DNA from 4 places in the Neorhizobium sp. LMR1-1-1.1 genome. Region 1 is predicted to be linked to each of the others. Evidence: predicted binding sites of a transcription regulator. Region 1 holds the regulator's gene; each other region holds the start of a gene.
The links. The regulator LexA, encoded in region 1, represses DNA repair genes until DNA is damaged. The targets are predictions, from matches to a motif close to TGTTCNNNNTGTGTTCNG.
Positions count from the first base shown of each region.

Region 1 (5,664 bases):
CTCCATGGCCACGGCTTTCTGTTCATGCCTGTTGCAATTGGCATCGGTTCGGCAGTGTGGTTCCTCAGCCCGGTGGAGCCGTTGGCATGGGTGCCGTTCCTTGCTCTTGCCGTGCTGGCGGCTCTGGCGTTGATAACAAGAGATGGTTGCGCGCGTGTCTTTTTCACATTTGCGTGTCTGGGCTTTTGTGGCATGGCGCTGGCCGAGATCGAAGCGTGGCGGCAATCGACGGTCATTCTCGATTCACCGGTAACAACGGATGTCATGGGCGTTGTCGAGCGTAGTGAGGCTGCCGGTCCCGGGCGACTGCGTTATATCGTGGCTGTGCGACAGACAGCAAACCCCATTCTTCGGCGCCCGCCTGTCCGGGTTTCGCTGCTGGCAAGGGCGCAGCATCAGCCGTTTGACAACGGGGCAGCTATTTCCGGACGCGCAAGGCTGTCACCGCCTTCCGGGCCGGCCTTGCCCGGTCTGCACGACTTTGCCTTCTCGGCATATTTCGATGGCATTGGTGCGGTGGGGTATTTCTATAGCGCTCCGCAGCAGGCTGGAGGGTCGGATGTGGCGACCGGCTGGCCGCAGCTCGCCTTACGCTGGCTCTTCGATCTGCGCAGGCAGATCGGCAATCGTATTCGCGAGATTGCGCCGGGTGATGCCGGTGCCTTCGCCGCCGCCATTGTCACCGATGAGAGACGGGCAATTTCCGAAGATACAGTCGAGGCGCTACGGGTCTCCGGCCTCGCTCACATCGTTGCCATTTCCGGATTGAATATGGCGCTTGCCGCCGGGATTTTCTTCGTGGGATTGCGTAGCGTCTTTGCTCTTTTCCCTGGCCTCGCACAGGCCCTGCCAATCAAGAAGATTGCCGCCGGCGGGGCGCTTGCAATGGTTACGGCCTATTATCTGGTATCGGGCTTCGGTGTATCCGCCCAGCGCGCCTATATCATGATGGCGGTGATACTTGTTGCCGTGCTTTTGGACCGGCCCTCGATAAGTTTGCGAAATGTAGCCTTGTCTGCGCTGATCATCCTCATCTGGACGCCTTCGGAAATTCTGGGGCCAAGTTTCCAGATGTCGTTTGCTGCCACGGTTGCGCTCGTGGCCGGTTATGCGGCTTGGTCGCGACGCCCTGAAACGGAAGAGCGGGAGCGATTTCCCATCCGTCATCCTCTGGTGACATGGGCTGCCGTTGGCTGGCGCTTTATCGCCGGCATTATCGCGACATCGCTGATTGGTAGTCTTGCGACGACGATGTTTTCCGTCGAGCATTTCCATCGCGTCGCCACCTATGGGCTTGCCGCGAACCTGGCTGCCATGCCGATCATCAGCTTCCTGGTGATGCCGGCCGGGCTTGCTGCGATGTTGTTGATGCCCTTCGGCCTCGATGCTCCCTTCATCGGGATCATGGCCTGGAGCCTCGAATGGGTCATCTTGATCGCGAAGCATGTAGCGGGATGGGGCGGGGACATTGTCGTCGGAGAACAGCACCCCTGGTTTTTGCCGCTTGGGGTCTGCGGTTTTCTGCTACTGACGCTCCTCAGGACACGGCTTCGCTATTCGGGCTTGCCTTTCCTGTTTACCGCTGCAGCCCTGTTCTGGATGGGGATGCAACACGCCCAATCAAGTCTTCTCATCGCTGAAGATGGGAACCTCGTTGCTTATCGAGATGCAGAACGTGTTGCCGCCAACAGGAAACGTCCCTCCGAGTTCGTCTATGGGCAGTGGATGTATGCGCGACAGCTTCCAGTGCTGGCTATGTCGGAGATGTTGGAAAGTGAAATTCTAAAAAATATGGCCGGGTCTTCCGGTGAAAGAATTCCGGAACCTGTTCTGGTCGAAGCGCAGCGGCTGATGAAGGAGGCAGGGAGTGTCAGATTCTCATGTCAGCTCAAGGCCTGGTGCGCATTCATGTCACCGGAAGGTGTTTTGGTCGTTGTTGTTGATGATGGCCGTTATGCCGGTGCGGCTTGCGACGTTGCCGGCCTTGTTATCGCGCCGCGTGCGCGTTTCCATTCCTGTCGGTCTGGTACCCCGATGCTGAGCGGCGCCAGCCTGCGCAAGACAGGGTCAATTGAAATCGATCTTTCCGGGGCGGCAGCAGCCGGAAAATGGAATGTCACGACAGCAATGGCTGGCACGGTTCGCCCATGGACCATTCATCGCCAATACGACTGGCGACGCAATCTCTATGACCCGTATCTGCCGGAATGGATTTCCAAACCAAAATCGAGTGGCCGTCTTGAGGCGCAGTTTGCTGTCTCAGATCAAGCAGGAACGGATTATCGATCAGAAGCGCCAACTGATGTTGGCAACAATTCCGGTGTCAGTGATAACGGCGAATGAGGCCGACGAGCCTGCCCTGGACCTTGACCCGATCCGGTGGAAAAATTCGTGTCTCGTAAGCCGGGTTTGCCGCTTCCAGCGCAATTGAGCCACCCTTGCGGCGGAAGCGCTTGAGTGTGGCCTCTTCATCATCCACGAGTGCAACGACGATATCGCCCGGATTGGCGGTGTTGCCGTTGCGAATGATGACGGTGTCGCCATCCAGAATTCCGGCTTCGATCATCGAGTCGCCCTTGACTTCAAGCGCATAATGCTCGCCGGATCCCAACATCTCTACGGGGACGGAAATGTCGTGGGTATTATTCTGAATTGCCGAGATCGGTACGCCGGCGGCGATGCGGCCCATGACCGGCACGCTTGCAGACGCGCTGTCATTGGCGGAGACAGGCGGGGCAGCAGGCGTCGCCGGCTTCTTGCCAAGGCTTCCCTCGATCACGCTCGGTGAAAAACCGCGTTTCGGCTGCAGCGTGGGAACATAGGCTTCGGGAAGCTTGATGACCTCGAGTGCGCGCGCTCTGTTGGGGAGACGGCGAATGAAACCGCGCTCTTCAAGTGCCGTGATGAGCCGATGGATGCCCGACTTCGACGCAAGGTCGAGAGCGTCCTTCATTTCATCGAAAGACGGAGGTACGCCCGACTCCTTCATCCGTTCGTGAATGAACAAAAGCAGTTCCTGTTGCTTGCGAGTCAGCATGTGAGGCGCACCTTCAGATTTGAAACAAATGCAGAACGAACACTATATGTTCCATATGTGTTCCGCAAGTCCTTAAATTTTCGTGACAATATAATCAGTTTCTTGGATGCCGAATGACGTTCTCAGTCGGAATCTACTTGCGCTCCCCGGCGGTCTGCCCAATCTACGCCTAGCGGATCAGAAGTCTGGGGGACATGTGTGACTGCTAGGAATATCGATCATCTCGTTTTGCCTGTTGGAAATCTCGGCAAGGCACGCGAGCGGCTGTCGTCTTTGGGTTTCACTGTCGCGCCTGACGGCGTGCATCCCTTCGGTACGGCCAATGCCTGTGTTTTTTTTGAAGACGGTACCTATCTGGAGCCACTGGCTGTTGCGGACAGGCGCAAGGCGGGGGCTCATGCCAAGAAAGGCAATGTCTTTGTCGAGCGCGATCTGGCTTATCGCGGTCGCCGCGGACGTGAAGGCTTGTCGGCCATCGTGGTCTCCAGCGACGACGCATCGAGCGATCATCGGCATTATGTCGCAGCCGGAATTTCCGGCGGCGAGCCCCTCGAATTCGGCAGAGCTGTAAAGTCTCCGGACGGTGATGAGGTCGAGGCTCGTTTCCGGCTTGCTTTTGCCGCGATGGATGATGTGGCTGATTTCTTTGCTTTCTCTTGTCAGCGGCTGGTGTCTTTCCCTCAGGATATGGCTGAATTGCGTATCCATGCCAATGCGGTCGCAGGTTTGAAGGAAGTCGTTTTGGCAAGTGATGATCCGCATGCTTCGGTTGCCTTTTTGGACAATGTGCTGCGAGCGCCGGGTGTCGAAGTTGAAGGTGGACTGGTGTTCCAGGCTGAAACGGGAGCCGTGCGCGTTCTCAGGCGCGAGCAAATTGCGCATGACTTCGGTCTTCCTGTCGAAGGGGTGGCAGCCGGGTTGGTAGGGGAGGCCGTGATCTTTCGCAGTCTTGATCTGGCCGTGACAGAGATCATCCTTGCTGCTAATGACGTCGCATTCATTCGCCGGGATGGTCGCGTTCTCGTGTCGCCGTCGCCCGGCCAAGGCGTTTTGTTCGGCTTCGAGGAATAATAGAATGGCAGTCTCCCCCAATTCAGAAGTTTCGGTCGGTGAAGGCGAAAAGAAGGTCGTGTTCTCCAACGCAGGCCGGCTTTCGCTGATCGCGGGGCCCTGCCAGATGGAAAGCCGTGATCATGCCTTCATGATCGCCGGTACGATGAGCGAGCTCTGCGGCAAGCTCGGCATCGGGCTGGTCTACAAGTCCTCTTATGACAAGGCCAACCGTACGTCGATCTCCGGCAAGCGCGGCATCGGACTTGAAAATGCGATGGAGATTTTTGCCGACCTGAAGAAGGAATTCGGCTTCCCGGTCCTGAGCGACATCCATACGGAAGAGCAGTGCGGGCTTGTTGCGCCAACCGTTGACATCCTGCAGATCCCGGCCTTCCTGTCGCGCCAGACCGACCTGCTCGTCGCAGCCGCGAAGACCGGCCGGGCAATCAACGTCAAGAAGGGCCAGTTCCTGGCCCCCTGGGACATGAAGAACGTCCAGGCGAAATTCACCGAGAGCGGCAATCCAAACGTGATGCTGTGTGAACGCGGCGCCTCCTTCGGTTACAACACGCTCGTCTCCGACATGCGTTCGCTGCCGATCATGGCTTCGCTCGGATCGCCGGTGATCTTTGACGCCACGCACTCGGTGCAGCAGCCGGGCGGGCAGGGTGGCTCCAGCGGTGGCCAGCGCGAATTTGTTGAAACGCTGGCGCGTGCGGCCGTCGCGGTTGGCGTTGCCGGCGTGTTCATCGAAACCCATGAAGATCCGGACAACGCCCCGTCGGATGGTCCGAACATGGTGCATCTGAAAGACATGCCGCGGCTGCTGGAAAAGCTGATGGCTTTTGATGCTGTGGCCAAGGCTGCCTGAACTTCAAAAAAGCGCTTGAGCGTTGTCAAAGCGCAGAAAGCGCCAACACTGTAATTGGCGTGTCATTGAACGTGATACATTTTCAATGACTGCATGGACTTAACTCTGAGGAGAGACCCTTGACTGCTATTACCGATATTATCGCTCGCGAGATCCTCGATAGCCGTGGCAACCCGACCGTCGAAGTCGACGTCCATCTGGAAGACGGCTCGATGGGCCGCGCCGCTGTTCCGTCGGGCGCATCGACGGGTGCCCACGAAGCTGTCGAGTTGCGCGATGGCGGCAAACGCTTTGGCGGCAAGGGTGTCGAGAAGGCCGTTGAAGCGGTCAATACGGAAATCTTCGACGCCATCGGCGGTTTCGATGCCGAAAGCCAGATCCATATCGACAAGACGATGATCGCGCTCGACGGCACGCCGAACAAGTCGCGTCTCGGCGCAAACGCCATTCTCGGCGTGTCGCTGGCCGTTGCCAAGGCTGCCGCCGAATCGGCCGGCCTGCCGCTTTATCGTTATGTCGGTGGTGCCGGCGCCCATGTACTGCCGGTTCCGATGATGAACATCATCAATGGCGGCGCACATGCCGACAACCCGATCGATTTCCAGGAATTCATGATCATGCCGGTCGGCGCCGAAACGCTGAAGGATGCCGTGCGGGTTGGTTCGGAAATTTTCCACGTCCTGAAGAAGGAACTCGGTGCGCA
Region 1 is NZ_JBEGHE010000001.1:1,260,655-1,266,318, forward strand. Features, by position in the region: gene MRBLMR1_RS06090 (ComEC/Rec2 family competence protein) at 25-2,343, shown strand; gene lexA (transcriptional repressor LexA) at 2,324-3,037, opposite strand; gene MRBLMR1_RS06100 (VOC family protein) at 3,236-4,108, shown strand; gene kdsA (3-deoxy-8-phosphooctulonate synthase) at 4,113-4,961, shown strand; gene eno (phosphopyruvate hydratase) at 5,081-5,664, shown strand, end outside.

Region 2 (5,664 bases), on a different contig from region 1:
CATGTCGTAGATCGCCTTGGCGGTCCCGGTCGGAATGCGAACGCAGCCATGCGATGCCGGATAGTTCGGCACGTTGCCTTCGTGAAGTGCGATACCGGACCAAGTGAGGCGCTGCATGAAGGGCATGGGAGCGTTCGAATAGATATTCGATTCATGGTATTTGCGCTTCTCCAGAATCGAGAAGATTCCGCTCGGCGTCGTGTGTCCGGCTTTTCCGGTAGAGACCTTCGTGGTCGTTACGACCTTTTCGCCGTCATAGACCGTCATCGACTGCTGGTCTTTCGATACGATGATCTGGAGCGTTGCGGTGTCGGCAAAAGCAGACTGAGAAAGGATGGTCCCGGACAGGAGTCCGAGGCTGAACAAAACGCCACGCAACATGAAGACCTCTTACGCATTACAATGGACGGCAATTTAGCGTGTTAAACTTAATGAAAATTTTCTGAAAAGTGGCAGGATCGTGTCAATTCATCACGTTCCTGCGATTTCGAAATGAGTTCCCGACACGCTTCTTGTGGCTCAACGACGCTTGTCGCCAAACGTGTAACCAGTCTCGACAGCCGCCTTGCCGAACTTGTCACGCAGCTTGTCCATTGCCGCTTCAGCCGCCGCCCGCCGCCCTGCCTGTTGATCGACGAGATCTGGTGGGTCTGCCAGTGCCGGATCGCAAAGATCGGTTACCCCGATCCCGAGCAGGCGGAATTTCGTGCCGTCCGTTTCCTTCTCCATCAGCGAAAGGCCGGTGCGGAAGATGCGGTCGGCAAGCTGTGTCGGGTCTTCCAGCCGCCTGTTGCGCGTCCGGCTCTTGAAGTCAGTCGTTTTCATCTTGAGCACAACCGTATGACCGGCGATCTCGTGCTTCTTCAAGCGTGCGGACACTTTTTCCGAAAGGCGTCGCAGGACAGGCACGAGGTCATCATGCCGGGAAATGTCTTCGAAGAATGTCGTTTCGGCCGAAACGCTCTTTGCCGCATCATTCAAATGCACTTCGCGCTCGTCCATTCCGCGGGAAAGCCTGTAGAGACGCTGGCCCATCGAGCCGTAGCGGCGCATCAGGTCGCCTTCCTCCATCTGCTGCAGCTGGCTGATCGTGCGGATGCCATCGGCCTCCAGCGTGGCGCTGAATGCCTTGCCGACCCCCCAGATGGTGGTGACGGGACGAGGAGCTAGGAAATCCTTCGCTTCTGCCTCGCCGATGATGGAAAAACCACGCGGTTTCTGCAGGTCGGAAGCGACCTTGGCAAGGAACTTGCAATAGGAAAGCCCGATGGAAATCGAAATTCCGAGTTGGCTTTCAACTCGCTTTGCGAATTTGGCAAGGATACGTGCCGGCGGATCGCGATGCAGCCGTTCGGTTCCCGCAAGTTCGAGAAACGCCTCATCGATCGAAAGCGGTTGAACGAGGGGCGTAAGCTCCATCATCATCTGCCGCACCTGACGGCCAACGCTTACATATTTTTCCATATCGGGGCGTATGACGACGGCGTTGGGGCAGAGTTCCAGCGCCTTGAACATCGGCATTGCTGATCTGACGCCGCTGATGCGGGCGATGTAGCAGGCGGTCGATACGACACCGCGCTTGCCGCCGCCGATAATCACCGGCTTGTCTGCAAGCTCCGGATTGTCGCGTTTTTCGATCGTCGCATAAAAAGCGTCGCAGTCGATATGCGCCAGCGTCAGATCGTAAAGCTCACGATGATAGACAAGCCGGGGCGATCCGCATTTGCGGCAACGGCGCGTCTCCGCCTTCTGCTCGGCAAGGCAGTCGCGACAGAAACCCAAAATTATGTCGGCCGAAGAGGTCATGTCAGGAACAAAGATTGAACATCGGCACGATAAGCCGCAATCGATTGGCACTCAAGAGGATGAGGCAAGTCTGCAATGGTTTGTTGCCGGTGGACGCCCGCTTTGCTCGGTTACGAATTAACGGCCTATATGCGCGCGAATGAGATCTCCGGCCTGCGCCCAATCAAGCGCCCTTGTAATGCCGTCATCCGGCTTCGGTGCCAGAAGATGCAGCGGGGAATCCGGCATCATGTGCAGGACAAGGCAGTTGTCGACATGGTCGCGCACCGAATGAAGATTGTGCGCCATGTCGTCGATGAAGACTGAGGGCAGGGCGCGTTCGCCATGGATGCGTCGCATTACCGGTCCCTTCGGTTCTTCCGTTGCGACAAGCGGAAAGTCGAAGCCGAGCCGGTCGAGCAGGCGTCGTCTTGATTCGCTGTAGCGGGGCGGCATCGCGGTGAGGAACATCACGTCGGCATCGGCGCCAAGCGCATTCAGCGTATCGAGCGCGAGATCGAAAGGTGTCTGCCACTCTTCCTGTTGCTCGAAGAACGAACCGATCAACTGTTTGACCGCCATGTCCTCGACCGCGACATCCGTGCCGACAGTAACGATATTGCCGGTGAGCCTGAATGAACGCGGCAGCAGTTCCAGCCCATCCTTTTTCAGGTAGTGTTCAAACGGGGCAAAGAATTGCAGCACCACGTCATCCACGTCGCAGACGATCAGCGGCCTGTCTTTCAGGCTGATATGGGACAGGTCGAGGATTTCGCTCATCTCAGAAGTCTCCGGGACCTATGTAGGGACCGGAATAATGATGATGCGCGGCAATGACAGTCTCTGGCTTGGTCCCTGTGGCTTCGCAGAATGCCAACAATGTCGGTTCATGGCCCATCACGAAGTCGATCATGCCGGCTAGGAAGCCGGGATCTGATATGGCTGACCGTATCTGATCAGGTGACACGCCGGACAGCGCAAGAAAACGCTGCATCATGTCCGGTTCGCCGGCCATCCAGCCAAGCACCGCGGCAGCCGTCTCTTCGGCGTTGACGCGTCTGGCGTCCTGTTCGGTCGTTTTCGGCGGCATTGTTCGGGAGTTACCTCTTCTCAACCAAATGGCCCTAGTCTTGGCGAAACTGAGCTCAGTGGAATCAACCATTTTGGAGCTTATATACCGAACATACGCTTTTGAAGGCGCGATTTGAGGAATGGATCGCAATGCCCAAACGGGTCATGATTGTCGAAGACAACGAGCTGAACATGAAGCTCTTCCGCGATCTGATCGAGGCGTCGGGCTATGAAACAATCCAGACCCGAAACGGCATGGAAGCGCTCGATCTCGCCCGCAAGCATCGTCCCGATCTTATCCTGATGGATATCCAGCTGCCCGAAGTTTCCGGTCTGGAAGTCACCAAGTGGCTAAAGGAAGACGACGAACTTCATGTCATCCCGGTCATCGCCGTAACTGCCTTCGCCATGAAGGGGGACGAGGAACGCATTCGCCAGGGTGGTTGCGAAGCCTATGTTTCCAAGCCGATCTCGGTGCCGAAATTCATAGAAACAATCAAGACTTACCTCGGCGACGCATGATGCGGGGAGCACGGGCATGACAGCGCGGATACTGGTGGTCGATGACATTTCGGCCAATGTGAAGCTTCTCGAAGCGCGTCTGCTGGCCGAATATTTCGACGTGCTGACGGCCGATGACGGCTACAAGGCACTGGCGATCTGCGAAAGCACCCCATTGGATTTGATACTGCTCGACATCATGATGCCCGGCATCGATGGTTTCGAGGTATGCGAGCGTCTAAAGGCCAATCCCAAGACGGCTCATATTCCCGTCGTGATGGTGACGGCCCTCGACCAGCCTTCCGACCGTGTACGCGGGCTGAAGGTCGGTGCCGACGATTTCCTCACCAAGCCGGTCAATGACGTGCAGCTGATCTCCCGCGTTCGCAGCCTCGTGCGCCTGAAGGCTCTGAGCGACGAGTTGCGAATTCGGGCCGACACTGCCCATAGCCTCGTTATCGAGGATATACTCAGGGGCGCAGACGGTCGCGACGATATCGGCCAGATTTTGCTTGTCGACGGTCGCGCAAGCTCGCAGGAGCGCATCACCAAGGCGCTGAAGCCGGTTTGCAACGTCGTCGCGATGTCTGATCCGCAGGCCGCGATCTTCGAAGCCGCGGAAAACAGTTTAGATCTTGTCATCGTCAATGCCAATTTCGACGACTACGATCCCCTGCGCCTATGCTCTCAGCTACGTTCACTGGAACGGACGCGCTTCCTGCCGATTCTGCTGGTGGCCGAAGCCGGTGCCGAGGACATGATCGTTCGCGCGCTCGATCTCGGCGTCAACGACTACATCGTTCGTCCGATCGACCCGAATGAATTGCTGGCGCGTACGCTCACCCAAATCAAGCGGAAGCGTTACAACGATCGCCTGCGGATGAGCGTCAAGCACACGATCGAGCTCGCCGTCACGGATGCCCTGACGGGTTTGAATAATCGTCGATATCTCGACAATCATCTGAAGATACTCTTCAACCGAGCCGCGGCTCGTTCGCGCCCTCTGTCGATCTGCCTCATGGATATCGACCGGTTCAAATCAGTGAACGACACATACGGCCACGACGCTGGTGACGACGTGCTGCGCGAGTTCGCCTCCCGGATTCGCTCGACAGTTCGAGGAGCAGATCTTGCCTGCCGGTACGGCGGTGAAGAATTTGTCGTTGTCATGCCGGACACGGATGCGACAGCATCGGCTGCTGTCGCAGAGCGTCTGCGAGCCATCATCGAGAAGACACCGTTCATACTTAAAAATGCCGGAACTGCAATCGAGCTGACGGCATCTTTCGGCCTCTCCTGCAGCACCGGAGATGCCGACACGCCGGAGCAATTGCTGAAGCAGGCCGATCAGGCGCTTTATAAGGCCAAAGCTGACGGACGAAACCGCGTCGTTGCAAATGCGGCTTGATCACGAATCGGCGACAGAAATGACAGTCGTTTCGTAAGCGGTTGATCTCGTTCAATGGTTCCGTGCCGTGGTGGCGATTTACAGACGGAATAAATCACAGTTTTGTGGCGATCTGGAAATTCTTGAGCCTAGTGAGCCGGTGCAAAATGCCGCACGCAGTTTCACTGTTTCCAATGGGTTGAAATCCCCGGATGAAATTTGGTGAAAAGCATATCCGAGTTTAGTTGTTTGTAATTCGGTAGGCGGTTGGGCCAGAATGTCATTTTCCTGCGGAATTAATTCCGTGGCGGTTGTACCCGCCAAGAAAACAACCCACTTTCAGGTTGGTTTTACTTCACTGCTATTGACGAGCGTTAAGTTGTTGGGCGCCGTGAGGCGCAAATTTTAACCAACAGCGAATCCATTTTTTCCTCCCAGTTAAGAATCTATTGATTTTCTTTTTCCTTTGCGCAATTTTGAACCTAACGACAAATATGTGCCATATGCGGCACTGCCATACCCCATGATGCTCAGGTCCGCCGCATCTCCTGGGTCGTGGGGTCGGTCGACCGGCAGGCATGCCAATGCGGTTCCTCGTGCCGTTATTGCAGGCTGGTCGACCCCCAAATTCAAAACGCCGCTTCCTGATGGGATGCGGCGTTTTTTCGTTTCGGCTTAAGTCGCGCTATTCGGCAGATCAGCAGGTAAAAGAAAAGGCGCCTGACCTTGCGGTCGGCGCCTTGTTCAAACCCTACAGATCAAGTCTTACTTGATCTTGGTTTCCTTGAATTCAACGTGCTTCTTGGCAACCGGGTCGTACTTGGTCTTGGTCATCTTGTCCGTGAACGTACGGCTGTTCTTCGTGGTGACGTAGAAGAAACCGGTGTCAGCCGTCGACAGCAGCTTGATCTTGATGGTCG
Region 2 is NZ_JBEGHE010000002.1:113,276-118,939, reverse strand. Features, by position in the region: gene MRBLMR1_RS08410 (L,D-transpeptidase family protein) at 1-381, opposite strand, end outside; gene MRBLMR1_RS08405 (DNA polymerase IV) at 520-1,806, opposite strand; gene MRBLMR1_RS08400 (hypothetical protein) at 1,924-2,565, opposite strand; gene MRBLMR1_RS08395 (DUF3572 domain-containing protein) at 2,567-2,875, opposite strand; gene MRBLMR1_RS08390 (response regulator) at 3,007-3,378, shown strand; gene MRBLMR1_RS08385 (PleD family two-component system response regulator) at 3,395-4,765, shown strand; gene rpmG (50S ribosomal protein L33) at 5,510-5,664, opposite strand, start outside.
Region 2: the regulator LexA is predicted to act here: its motif matches at 1,810-1,827, upstream of MRBLMR1_RS08405 (DNA polymerase IV).

Region 3 (5,664 bases), on a different contig from region 1:
GCCCGTGGCTCTGTCGATCATCATCGGATCGATTTCCATGCCTGTGCCTTCATCGAAGAAACGGGTGAATTCGCCACCGCCACGATGTTTTCCGCCCCAAGCCGCAAGTGCGAAAAGGACTGGGAGAAGGTCCTGCCCGGCAGGGGTGAGTAAATACTCGTCGCGGGGAGGGCGTTCCGAGTAGCGTCGTTTCTCGAGAAGTCCTTCTTCCGTCATGGTAGCCAGCCGTGTTGCCAGCGGTGTCGGCGCAATTCCGAGGTTTTTGCGGAATTGGTCGAACCGCGTGGACCCGGCGTGGGCGTCGCGCATGATCAGCATGCTCCATGCATCGCCCACGATGGCGAGGCTCCGGGCGATGAGGCATGGCTGGTCCGAAAGATTTTTCATGTCGCTCTCATTTCGGTAGTGACCTACTCTTAGATTGATAGTAACTCTTTGTCCATCGACATTCCAGCGTAGATCTCTGTTGGCCGTCGAAAAAAGCCGATGCCGAACCCCATCAGGAAGACGACGATGAAGTTCTATCTCTGTAAATACATACCCCCGCGCCAGGATTTCCTCGCAACGATGACGACCGACGAAAAGACCTGCATGGGTCAGCACGGCGCTTATCTCGACAGGCTTCTCGAGGAGGGGAAAATCGTGGCGCACGGGCCTGTCATGGACCCCGCCGGCGGTTACGGCGTCTCGCTCTATCAGATTGAAGACGACGAGAATATCGAGGCGCTGACCTCGCTTGACCCGATCGTACAAAACCGCTGGCCACTACGAGCACCATCCGATGCTCCACATCAAGCATCGCGGCTAAGTCCGCAAACCCCATGTATCATCCTGAAACCGATCATCGGCCGTCATTCGACCGCCGGAAGGAACCCCTATGACCATCGCACTCATCACCGGAGCGTCCAGCGGGATCGGCTCTGTCTATGCAAGACGGCTAGCCGCTCGGGGAAACGACCTCGTCCTCGTCGCCCGCGCGACCGATCGCCTCGAAACGCTGGCGGCCCAACTTCGCCGTGAATATGGCATCGCCGTCGAGAACATCACGGCCGACCTCACAGACCCGACACAACTCGGCAGGGTCACTGAGCGCCTGAAGGCAAAGCCCTCTATCGACATTCTCGTCAATAATGCCGGGGCGGGACTGCTCGGCGGATTCACGTCGGCCGATCCTGTGGCGATGGAAACACTGCTTCGCCTGAACGTCGTCGCTCCGACGCTACTGGCTTCCGCGGCAATCGCAGGGATGGTGGAGCGGGGCGGCGGGTCGATCGTCAACATCGCCTCGGTGCTAGCACTTCTTCCAGAACATTCCGATGGGATTTACGCCGCCACGAAGTCCTATGTCCTGACCATGTCACAGAGCCTAGCCGCCGAGGTCTCTCCCAAGGGCGTTTACGTCCAGGCCGTTCTGCCCGCCGCGACCCGTACGGAAATTTTCGAGCGGGCGGGAGGAGACATCAGCCGTATCCAGAATGTCATGGAAGTGGAAGACCTCGTTGACACGGCGCTGATCGGGTTTGACCGGAAGGAACTGGTGACGATCCCGCCCGTGCCCGATGTCGCCACATGGGATGCCTTCGAGCAGGCGCGTGGTGTCTTGGCCGCGGGCTTCAGCAACTCCGAACCCGCCGCACGATACCGCTCCAATCCATGACACTTCGACCTCGCGGGGACCGCTTGCAACTCCCACGCCATCAACACCGCCCTGCATCAGGTGAACGAAAGGAATTTAAATGAACACGAACAATCGTAGCGTCGCCGTCGTCACAGGCGCAGCATCGGGAATCGGTCTTGCTACGGCCAAGGCCCTGGTGTCCGCCGGCTACCAGGTCTTTGGAACCAGTCGGAAGGCGAGGACGGGAACGGTCGCGGGGATCACGATGCTCGAATGCGACGTGACCGACGGCGCTTCGGTGGCTGCGATGGTCGCCGAAGTCGTCAGCAGCGCGGGCCGCATCGACGTCTTCGTCAACAACGCGGGCGGTGCCCTCATCGGTGGTGCCGAGGAATCTTCCGTCGAACAGGCGCAGGCTCTCTTCGATCTTAACGTCTTCGGGGTCGTCCGGACGACCAACGAGGTCCTACCTATCATGCGCAGGCAGCACAGCGGGCGCATCATCAACATCAGCTCCGTGGTCGGCTTTATCCCCAGCCCGTTCAGCGCGCTCTACACCGCCACGAAACATGCCGTCGAGGGTTACTCGGAGTCTCTCGATCACGAAGTCAGATCGCTCGGTATCAGGGTTCTCTTGGTGGAGCCTGCCTTTACCAACACGGCGCTCGACCACAACGCGACGCAGCCCGACCGCATGACGAGCGTCTACGACGCGGGCCGCAAGACGACGGAAGCCGTGTGGAACAGCGCCATCAAGGCTGGCGATGCGCCGGAGCTTGTTGCGGAAGCCGTCGTGAAGGCGGCAAGGGACAAGTCACCTAAGTTGCGCTACCCCGCCACCAAGGCGGCGCGACAACTGCATTTCCTGCGCCGCTTCGTACCCGCCAGCGCGTTTGACAAGAGCCTGCGCAAACAGATGAAGCTATGTGCGACGAACTGAGCGGATGGCTGAGATTGTGGGCTTTGTTGGCCACAAGATGGGCGGTCGTCCGGGAGAGAACTTGATGCAGCGGCGACCAGCTTCTCCAGCCGTTCAATCCGCTCATCCTTGCGGACTTCACGAAGCTGGTTCGTCTATCGGCGTTTCAGCCGGCCCTAATTTATCCTCCGGACGCCCGCTTGACTCTTTCCTGGCAACGGAACAAAAAGAGAACCTCCATATTTTGAGGGGCATGAAGTCCCGTGCAACGCGAACTGAGGAGGTCCGTGAACGATGTCGCGCGCCCATAATCCTCGGGTCATCGAGGAGCTGAGAGACCGCATCGCCCACCTGGAGGGCAGTGCGGCTAAGAAAGCCATTGTGCTGCCCTTCGGCGTTCGCGAGATGGACGAGCATCTACCGGGAGGCGGGCTAGCATACGGCGCTCTTCACGAGATTGCAGGCGGGGGAGCCGGCACGGTCGATGGAGCCGCAGCGGCATTGTTCGCCGCCGGCATCGCCGCGCGCTCGAAAGGCAAAGTGCTCTGGTGCCTGACGAGGCCTGACCTCTTCTTCCCCGCTATTGCCCAGGCCGGCTTGCATCCTGACCGTGTGATCTTCTGCGAAGGCGACAAGGAGGAGGATGTCCTGGCTTCCATGGAAGAGGGACTTTCCTTTGGTGGGCTGGCAGCAGTGGTCGGGGAGCTGGTGCGATTGCCGATGGTGGCATCCCGGCGGCTGCAGCTGGCTGCCGAGAAAACCGGGACCATGGGGCTCGTTGTCCGCAGGTGGCGGCGGCAAACGGAGGCGTCGGACTTCGGCAATCCGACAGCTTCAACGACACGATGGAGGGTGAGCGTGCTGCCTTCGGAGGAGTTGCCAGTCGCGGGCGTCGGCCGCCCACGATGGCTGGCCGAGTTGATGCGCGTGAAAGCAGGCGAGTGTGCTGAGTTTGAAATAGGAGCCTGTGATGCCAAGGGTCGTCTGTGTCTATTTCCCCACTCCGCCAACAGACCGGATAATCGACATGGAGAGGGAGCCGTGCCAGCTGATCAGCCGCTCGTCGTCATTTCCAAATCGGGGTCGAAATGCTGGATCTCGGCTGGCCCGCAGGACCTTTCTAGAGTACGAGGCTGACCTCCAGAGTGGAACCATCCTCAGGGCCATTGTCGTGATCGAAATGGACGATAAAGGCCTTGTCTCTCACGTCAGCGTGCGGATTGAGCCCCTTGGGGCCGCGTTGGCGATCGCCGAGAATTTAGGGCCGATCGTTCACTCGCTCGCAAATTGATATAGCCGAGAGACACCAATAGGGACTAAGTGGGCAGTAGGCCGACCTCGATAAAGGCTTCGATCGAGGCATCAAAAGTTTCGAGGTCGGTCTGCCCGCGGGCGATTAACTGGGCACCTTCCACCGCCGAAAATATTGCTAAGGCTCTCTTTTCCCGATCTTTTGTCGAGCCATCGAAGCCGCTGGCTGTAAGAAGCCTCTCCAGCCAACCGATGTTAACGGTCGTAAACCGTTTGACTTCTATGCGAACGATTTCGGGCAGCTCATCAAATTCGGCGATCATGATCCCGCACAAACACATCCTATTGTCTCGCTCGAGTGCGGCCCGGAAAGCGTTCGTGTACGACCGGACCGTTGTTTTGATCGAAGAGCGGTCTAGTGGCAGAGAATCTAGGAACTCTAGTGCTTCGTCCGCATACTGCCTTGCAAGTGACGCGCCCAGGTCACCCTTGGTCGGGAAGTGATAGTGGACGCTCGCGCTCTTCACCCCGATTGCTTTCGCGATCTCGCGAAAACTGATCGCGCTGTATCCGTGTGTCTGCACGACAGCTTTTGCAGCTTCCATAATGTTGGACCGGGTATCTGCACTCATCTCAAAAATCCCTATTGATCGATAGATAGATGATTTGATCGCCGCGCTCAAGAGTTGGAATGTATCTATCGATAGATAGGCAATTGACATAGGTGCATATGCACGCTAATTGCCTATCTACCGATAGATAAAAAGGAGTGATCGGTTATGAAAATCTATGATCGTTCGGGCTTCCCGAACCCGGCCCGCATTCGCATCGTCCTTGCCGAGAAGGGGCTCGACGCTGAAGTCGAATTCGTTCCCGTCGATTTGATCACAGCGGAACACAAGCAGGAAGCTTTTCTTGCACTAAATCCATCAGGTGTGGTCCCAGTGCTTGAGCTCGACGATGGCACCTTCATTTCTGAAGCAACTGCAATCACCGAATATCTCGACAACCTTGATGGCAAACCACGCCTTACCGGGAACACGCCTAAGGAAAAGGCTCTGATCCATATGATGCAGCGCCGCGCGGAGGCCTACGTTCTGGATCCCGTGGGCATCTTCTTCCACCACGGCACTCCGGGCCTGGGTCCCGATTTGCAGGCATTCAAGAGCCCGGAATGGGCGGGCCGCAAAGAATGGGCCGACCGAAATCGTCTGGCCGTCGAGAATGGATTTCGCTATTTCGATGGGGTGCTCTCGAAGACGGCTTTTGTCGCTGGCGATACGTTCTCGATGGCGGACATTACCCTTTTTGCAGGGCTTGCCTTCGGCGACGCGGCAGGCGTGCATGTCGGCAGCGAACTTGTAAATCTGAACAGCTGGCGCGGCCGTGTGGCGGATCTGCCGAGTGTCAAGAACCGGTCCGGGCAAGCTTTCCTTGCAGAGGACGCCACTCGCCTTGGCTTCTGAGGTTTGGTTGCCGAAGCAACTGCCCACGTCCTAAACGTAGAGATTTGATCATGACTCAACACGACAATATGGCTGCCTCGCGCCGCAACCTTCTGAAAGGTGCAGCTTCGATGGCGGTGGGTGCAGGGGTGATCGCAACCGCCGCATCGGCGAACGCGTCCTCCAAAGGCAATACCAAAATCAAGGTGAAGGCAAAGACGTCGTCCACCATCACCACAGACGATGGTACCCAGATCTATTACAAGGATTGGGGAACTGGCCCTGCCGTGGTTTTTTGCCATGGGTATCCGCTCTCGTCTGACGCATGGGAAAATCAGATGTTTTTCCTGGTCCAGCACGGCTTCCGTGTCATCGCTCACGATCGTCGTGGGTTCGGACGTTCAAGCCAGCCTGCCGACGGGTACGATTAC
Region 3 is NZ_JBEGHE010000022.1:59,282-64,945, reverse strand. Features, by position in the region: gene MRBLMR1_RS12375 (winged helix-turn-helix transcriptional regulator) at 1-387, opposite strand, end outside; partial or broken gene MRBLMR1_RS12370 (YciI family protein) at 487-696, shown strand; gene MRBLMR1_RS12365 (SDR family NAD(P)-dependent oxidoreductase) at 878-1,657, shown strand; gene MRBLMR1_RS12360 (oxidoreductase) at 1,737-2,558, shown strand; gene MRBLMR1_RS12355 (ImuA family protein) at 2,832-3,674, shown strand; gene MRBLMR1_RS12350 (TetR/AcrR family transcriptional regulator) at 3,854-4,420, opposite strand; gene MRBLMR1_RS12345 (glutathione S-transferase) at 4,568-5,254, shown strand; gene MRBLMR1_RS12340 (alpha/beta fold hydrolase) at 5,305-5,664, shown strand, end outside.
Region 3: the regulator LexA is predicted to act here: its motif matches at 2,756-2,773, upstream of MRBLMR1_RS12355 (ImuA family protein).

Region 4 (5,664 bases), on a different contig from region 1:
AGGCCGATGAGAGGTTTTTACAGCTTCTGATCCACGGCTTCGGCAAGCGGGATCGAAGGCTGGGCGCCACGCGAAAGGCAGGCGAGCGACCCGGCGACCGCTGCCCGACGAAGGGCCTGCGCGAAGGTCAGGCCCTGGTCGAGGCTGGCAGCAAGGTAGCCGCAGAACGTATCGCCGGCTCCCACCGTGTCGACGGGCTCGATGACAAGTCCCTTGGCCGTCAGGATCTCGCCATCGCGAATGGCAATGACACCATCGCCACCGAGCGTCACGACGAATGTCTGACCGCTTTCCGAATGCAGCTTATTCAGGGCCGCTATGCGGGCTTCGGCACTGGCCGCAGGTTCGCCCGATACCAGATCGAATTCTGTTTCGTTGGCAACGACGATATCGGCCAGGGAGGACAGCCGGACCGCCTCTTTCGTGAATGGTGCGGTATTAAGGATAGTGGTAACGCCTTTTTCCCGCGCGGCCTTGAATACGGCCTCGACGGCAGCTGGCGGAATTTCGAGCTGCAGCATCAGAATGTCGCCCGCGGCCATTGCATCGACCGTCTTGACGGCCTCATCGGCGGTGATCGTGCCGTTGGCACCGGGAATGACGACAATCATGTTCTCGCCATCGCCGCCGACAAGGACGAGTGCCGTTCCCGTTGGTTCACGAGCCTTCAGAACCGAAGAAAGGTCCGTACCGGCAGCCTTCAGAAGTTCCAGTGCCGGGTCTGCGAATGTATCGCTCCCGACTGCACCCGACATTTTTACGCGGCTGCCAGCCCGCCGTGCCGCGAGCGCCTGATTGGCGCCTTTGCCACCAGCGGCCGTCGAGAATGTCTGACCTGGAACCGTCTCGCCCGGCTTGGGCAATTCTGCCGTTGTGGCGATAAGATCCATATTAATGGAGCCGAAGACGGTGATCATGAAATGCCCTGCCATGCGTGTTGATATGCGCGGACACTGCCCGACGGCACTAGTCCTCGTCAACTACCCGAAGTCGCAGAAGACCTGTACGGCTCTCGACCGATTTCGGCGGCGGTGCATCTGCCGATTGCTCGGCTTTCGCGGGCGCTTCCAGTTCCAGCGAGGTTATCCGGTTGCCGCGGCGGGTCAGCTTCTCGGTGGAGGTGAGGATCTGCTCGACATCCTTTTCCGCGGCAAGGAAATGCGACTGCAGCTTGCGCGTCCTGTCATCTAGCCGCGTCAAATCCTCCATCAGCAGGCCGACTTCGCCCTGAATCAGATGCGCCTGCTCGCGCATCCGCTGGTCTCTCAGCACCGCCTGGATGACCTGGATCGACAGAAGCAGCAGGGAGGGCGAGACGATCACCACGCGGGAGCGCTGAGCCTTCTGCACCACCGCATCGAAATGCTCGTGGATCTCGGCAAAGATCGATTCCGACGGCACGAAAAGAAGCACGGTATCCTGTGTTTCGCCGGCAATCAGGTATTTTTCCGAGACGTCCCTGATATGGACGTCCATATCTCGCCCGAACTGCTGGGCGGCAGCACGCCGCGCGTCGGGCGAGGCGGCCTCGCGAAACGCAGTCCACGCTTCGAGCGGGAATTTGGCGTCGATCACCAGCGGCGGTGCGCCGTTCGGCATACGGATCACGCAATCCGGTCGCGTTCCGTTGGAAAGCGGCGACTGGAAGGAATAAGCCCCGTGCGGCAGGCCGTCGGCCACGATCGTCTCCATCCGGCCCTGGCCGAATGCCCCGCGCGTCTGCTTGTTGGAAAGGATCGCCTGCAGGCCGACGACATCCTTGGCGAGCGACTGAATATTGTTCTGCGCGGCATCGATGACCGCCAGCCGCTCCTGCAGCTTGCGCAGGTTCTCATGCGTCGATTTGGTCTGTTCGGTGATCGTCGAACCCAGCCGGTGGGTCATCCCGTCGAGCCGCTGGTTGACCGCATGATTGAGTTCGGCCTGACGGCTGGTGATCGTCTCGGCCATGGCGGCGACACGCCCGTGCATCTCGCCTTGCATCCGCACCAGTTCGGCCAGCCGCGCCTCCGCATCAACTGTCCGCTGCGTCATCTCTTCGCGCTGGCGACCGCCGCGAAGGACGGCGAAAAGCGCGATGATGACCGCCAGAACGGCGGGAACTGCTCCTATGAGCAGGATTGGTAGTGCAGAATCAGGCGGCAGGATATGGGCAAGGATCTCTCTCATGGCGCCACTCTAGCAGATTGCATTAGCAATGAAAGATCAAAACGTGAACATATGCCAAGAAGCATGCTGCATACCTGTTCCATCGGCGCAAAAGATGCGCTATGGGGGCGGCATGACAATCAAGCCGCTCATCATCCTTCCCGATCCGCTTCTTAGGCAGGTTTCGGCGCCCATCGAAACCGTTAACGCCGAGCTTCTCAAGCTCGCCGATGACATGCTCGAAACCATGTATGACGCGCCGGGCATCGGTCTTGCCGCGATCCAGATCGGCGTGCCGAAGCAAATGCTCGTCATCGACGTGTCGCGCGAGGACGAAGAGAAGAACCCGCAGGTCTTCATCAACCCGCAGATCGTCAAATCTTCGGATGAGCTCTCGGTTTACGAAGAAGGCTGCCTTTCGATCCCGGATTATTATGCCGAGGTCGAGCGACCGGCTACGATCGGCGTGAAATATGTCGGGCGCGACGGCAAGGAACATATGCTCGAAGCGGACGGCTTGCTTGCCACCTGCTTGCAGCATGAGATCGACCATCTGAACGGCGTGCTTTTCATCGACCACATCTCGCGGCTGAAGCGTGACATGGTAATCAAGAGGTTCACCAAGCTTGCCAAGGGCAAGGCTGTTTAGGTCTCGGTCTACCTGACTGAAAACGGAAGGCGCGTCCGCGAGGCGCGAGAAGTCCCATGTCACTTCGCATCATCTTCATGGGCACGCCGGATTTTTCCGTGCCGACATTGCAGAACCTCAAGCAGGCCGGCCACGAGATCGTTGCGGTTTACACCCAACCGCCGCGCCCGGCCGGTCGCCGCGGGCTCGACCTTACCAAGTCGCCGGTGCATCAGGCGGCCGAGCTGCTCGGCATTCCGGTTTTGACACCGCTGAATTTCAAGGCGGAAGAAGATCGCCAGACATTTCGCGATTTCAACGCGGATGTCGCGGTCGTCGTGGCCTATGGCCTGCTTCTGCCGGTCGCGATCCTCGAAGGCACGAAACTCGGCTGCTACAACGGCCATGCCTCGCTCCTGCCCCGCTGGCGGGGTGCTGCCCCCATCCAGCGCGCCATCATGGCCGGTGACGATAAGACCGGCATGATCGTGATGAAGATGGAAAAGGGGCTGGATACCGGCCCGATGGCGCTGACCAGGGAAGTCGAGATCACGCAGGCAACGACGGCCGGCGAACTGCATGACAAGCTGATGCTCGTCGGCGCCCGCGCCATGGTCGAGGCGATGGCAAAGCTCGAAGCCGACGACCTGCCGTTGACGCCGCAGCCGGAAGAGGGCGTGCTCTACGCCGCCAAGATCGACAAGGCCGAAACCCGCATCGATTTTTCGAGGCCGGCGCGTGAGGTGCATAACCATATTCGCGGACTTTCGCCTTTTCCGGGCGCATGGTTCGAAGCCGAGATCAACGGCAAGCCGGAGCGTATCAAGGTTCTCACCTCCACCATCGGAGAAGGAAGTGGTGCCGCCAGACAGCTTCTCGATGATGCGCTGACAGTTGCCTGCGGCGAAGGTGCGGTTCGGCTCACCCGCCTGCAGAAGGCGGGCGGCAAGCCGTTGGATGCGGATGATTTTCTGCGCGGCACGCATTTGCCCAAGGGCACTACGCTTCCGGTTGGGGCTGCCTGATGCCGCGGTTCCGCATGACCGTCGAATATGACGGCACATCCTATGTCGGCTGGCAGATGCAGGAAAACGGCCATTCCGTACAGGCTGCCCTGCAGAACGGCATCCTGTCGCTGACCGGCGAAACCGTCTCTGTTCGCGGTGCAGGACGCACGGATTCGGGGGTTCATGCGAGGGGGCAGGTTGTCCATGCCGACCTTTCTCGCGAGTGGAAACCATTCAAGCTGCGCAATGCGCTCAACGCCCATCTGATGATGGCGAGCGAGCGTGTCTCGATCATCGACGTGCAGCAGGTCTCTGATGACTTCGATGCGCGATTTTCGGCGGTGAAGCGGCATTATCTCTACCGCATCATTACCCGTCCTTCGCCGCTCGCAATCGAGGCTGGCCAGGCTTGGTGGGTCCCGAAGGAACTCGACCACGAGGCGATGCACGCCGCCGCCCAGATGCTCGTCGGCCATCATGACTTCACCACCTTCCGGTCTGCCCATTGCCAGGCGAAAAGCCCGGTGAGGACGCTGGACCGGCTAGATGTGACGCGCTCAGGCGATCTGATCGAGATCCGCGCGAGTGCCCAGAGCTTTCTGCACAATCAGATCCGCTCCTTCGCCGGGACGCTCAAGCTCGCTGGCGAGGCGAAGATGTCACCCGACGATGTGCGAAGAGCGCTTGAAGCGCGCGATCGCAAGGAATGCGGTCCGGTCGCGCCACCGGAGGGCCTCTATTTCATGAAGGTCGATTATCCCGGCGATACTTGAAGCAATTCCAGCAAAAGTGGGAACCGGTTTTGCGTCCGGAATTGCGTTGGCATAAATCAGTAGGGCGAGACGCCGAGATAGGATTGCAAGAGGTCGGCGGCGATGAGGCCCGGCACCAGAAGCACGAGCATCGTCGTTGCGACCACAAGCGGCTCCGGTCCGCAGATCTGCCGCACGAAGCGGGAAATGGCGAAGATCGTTGCGATCAGCAAGGCCAGTTGCACAAGCGCAATGGCGCTTGCGGCAAAGGGGATGAGAAACAGCAGCAACGTCATCACCGCATAGGCGTAGGAAACCGGCACTGACAGCCAGTTGGTAGCCACCACGATGGCAGCGAACTTGCGCTCGGTCTTTAACAGCAGGCAAAGAATACCTAGCAGCGTAAGCGGCAGAACCCAGTTGATCGCTTCGATCAGGAACAGCCTGAGATAAAAGGCGAGGCCCGCCTTCGTGCCTTCCGGGTTGGCGGAAAGGAAGGCGAACCGCATCCCGGTCCAATAGACGAACATGGCCGGCAGGCACCAGACGAAGGCCCAGAACGACCGCATCATGCCGCGATCGGTCATGTCGAGCCGTTTCAGGCCCTGCGCGTCACCTTTGAAGAGCAGCCAGAGGCCACTGATGTAGAATTTGACTTCAGGAAATGGAGGCATCGCCGAACCAGCGGGAGAGGAAGGTTCCGTAGATCTGGGTCAGCGTCTCGAGATCGGCAAGGGCGACACGCTCGTCCACCATATGCATGGTCTGTCCGACAAGGCCGAATTCGACGACCGGGCAATAGTCCTTGATGAACCGCGCATCAGACGTCCCACCGGTGGTCGACAGCGCCGGCTGCTTGCCGGTCACGGCTTCGACGGCGCCAGAAAGCGAGCCGATCAGCGCGTTGTTGCGGGTCAGGAATACATGGCTCGGCCGCTCGGCCCAGGTGATCTCGTATCTGGTCGGCTGGCGATCCGGACGCAGCGTCTGGTCGGAGGCAGCCTCGTCGAGCCGGCGCAGGATCTCGGCCTTCACCGTATCGGCCGTCCAGGTGTCGTTGAAGCGGATGTTGAAGGCGAAGCCTGCCTTGGCCGGCACGACATTGGTGGCAGGATTGCCGACATCGACG
Region 4 is NZ_JBEGHE010000025.1:357,077-362,740, forward strand. Features, by position in the region: gene MRBLMR1_RS14920 (ribokinase) at 18-917, opposite strand; gene MRBLMR1_RS14925 (DNA recombination protein RmuC) at 967-2,169, opposite strand; gene def (peptide deformylase) at 2,282-2,797, shown strand; gene fmt (methionyl-tRNA formyltransferase) at 2,854-3,801, shown strand; gene truA (tRNA pseudouridine(38-40) synthase TruA) at 3,801-4,556, shown strand; gene MRBLMR1_RS14945 (hypothetical protein) at 4,613-5,209, opposite strand; gene dapE (succinyl-diaminopimelate desuccinylase) at 5,193-5,664, opposite strand, start outside.
Region 4: the regulator LexA is predicted to act here: its motif matches at 2,202-2,219, upstream of MRBLMR1_RS14925 (DNA recombination protein RmuC).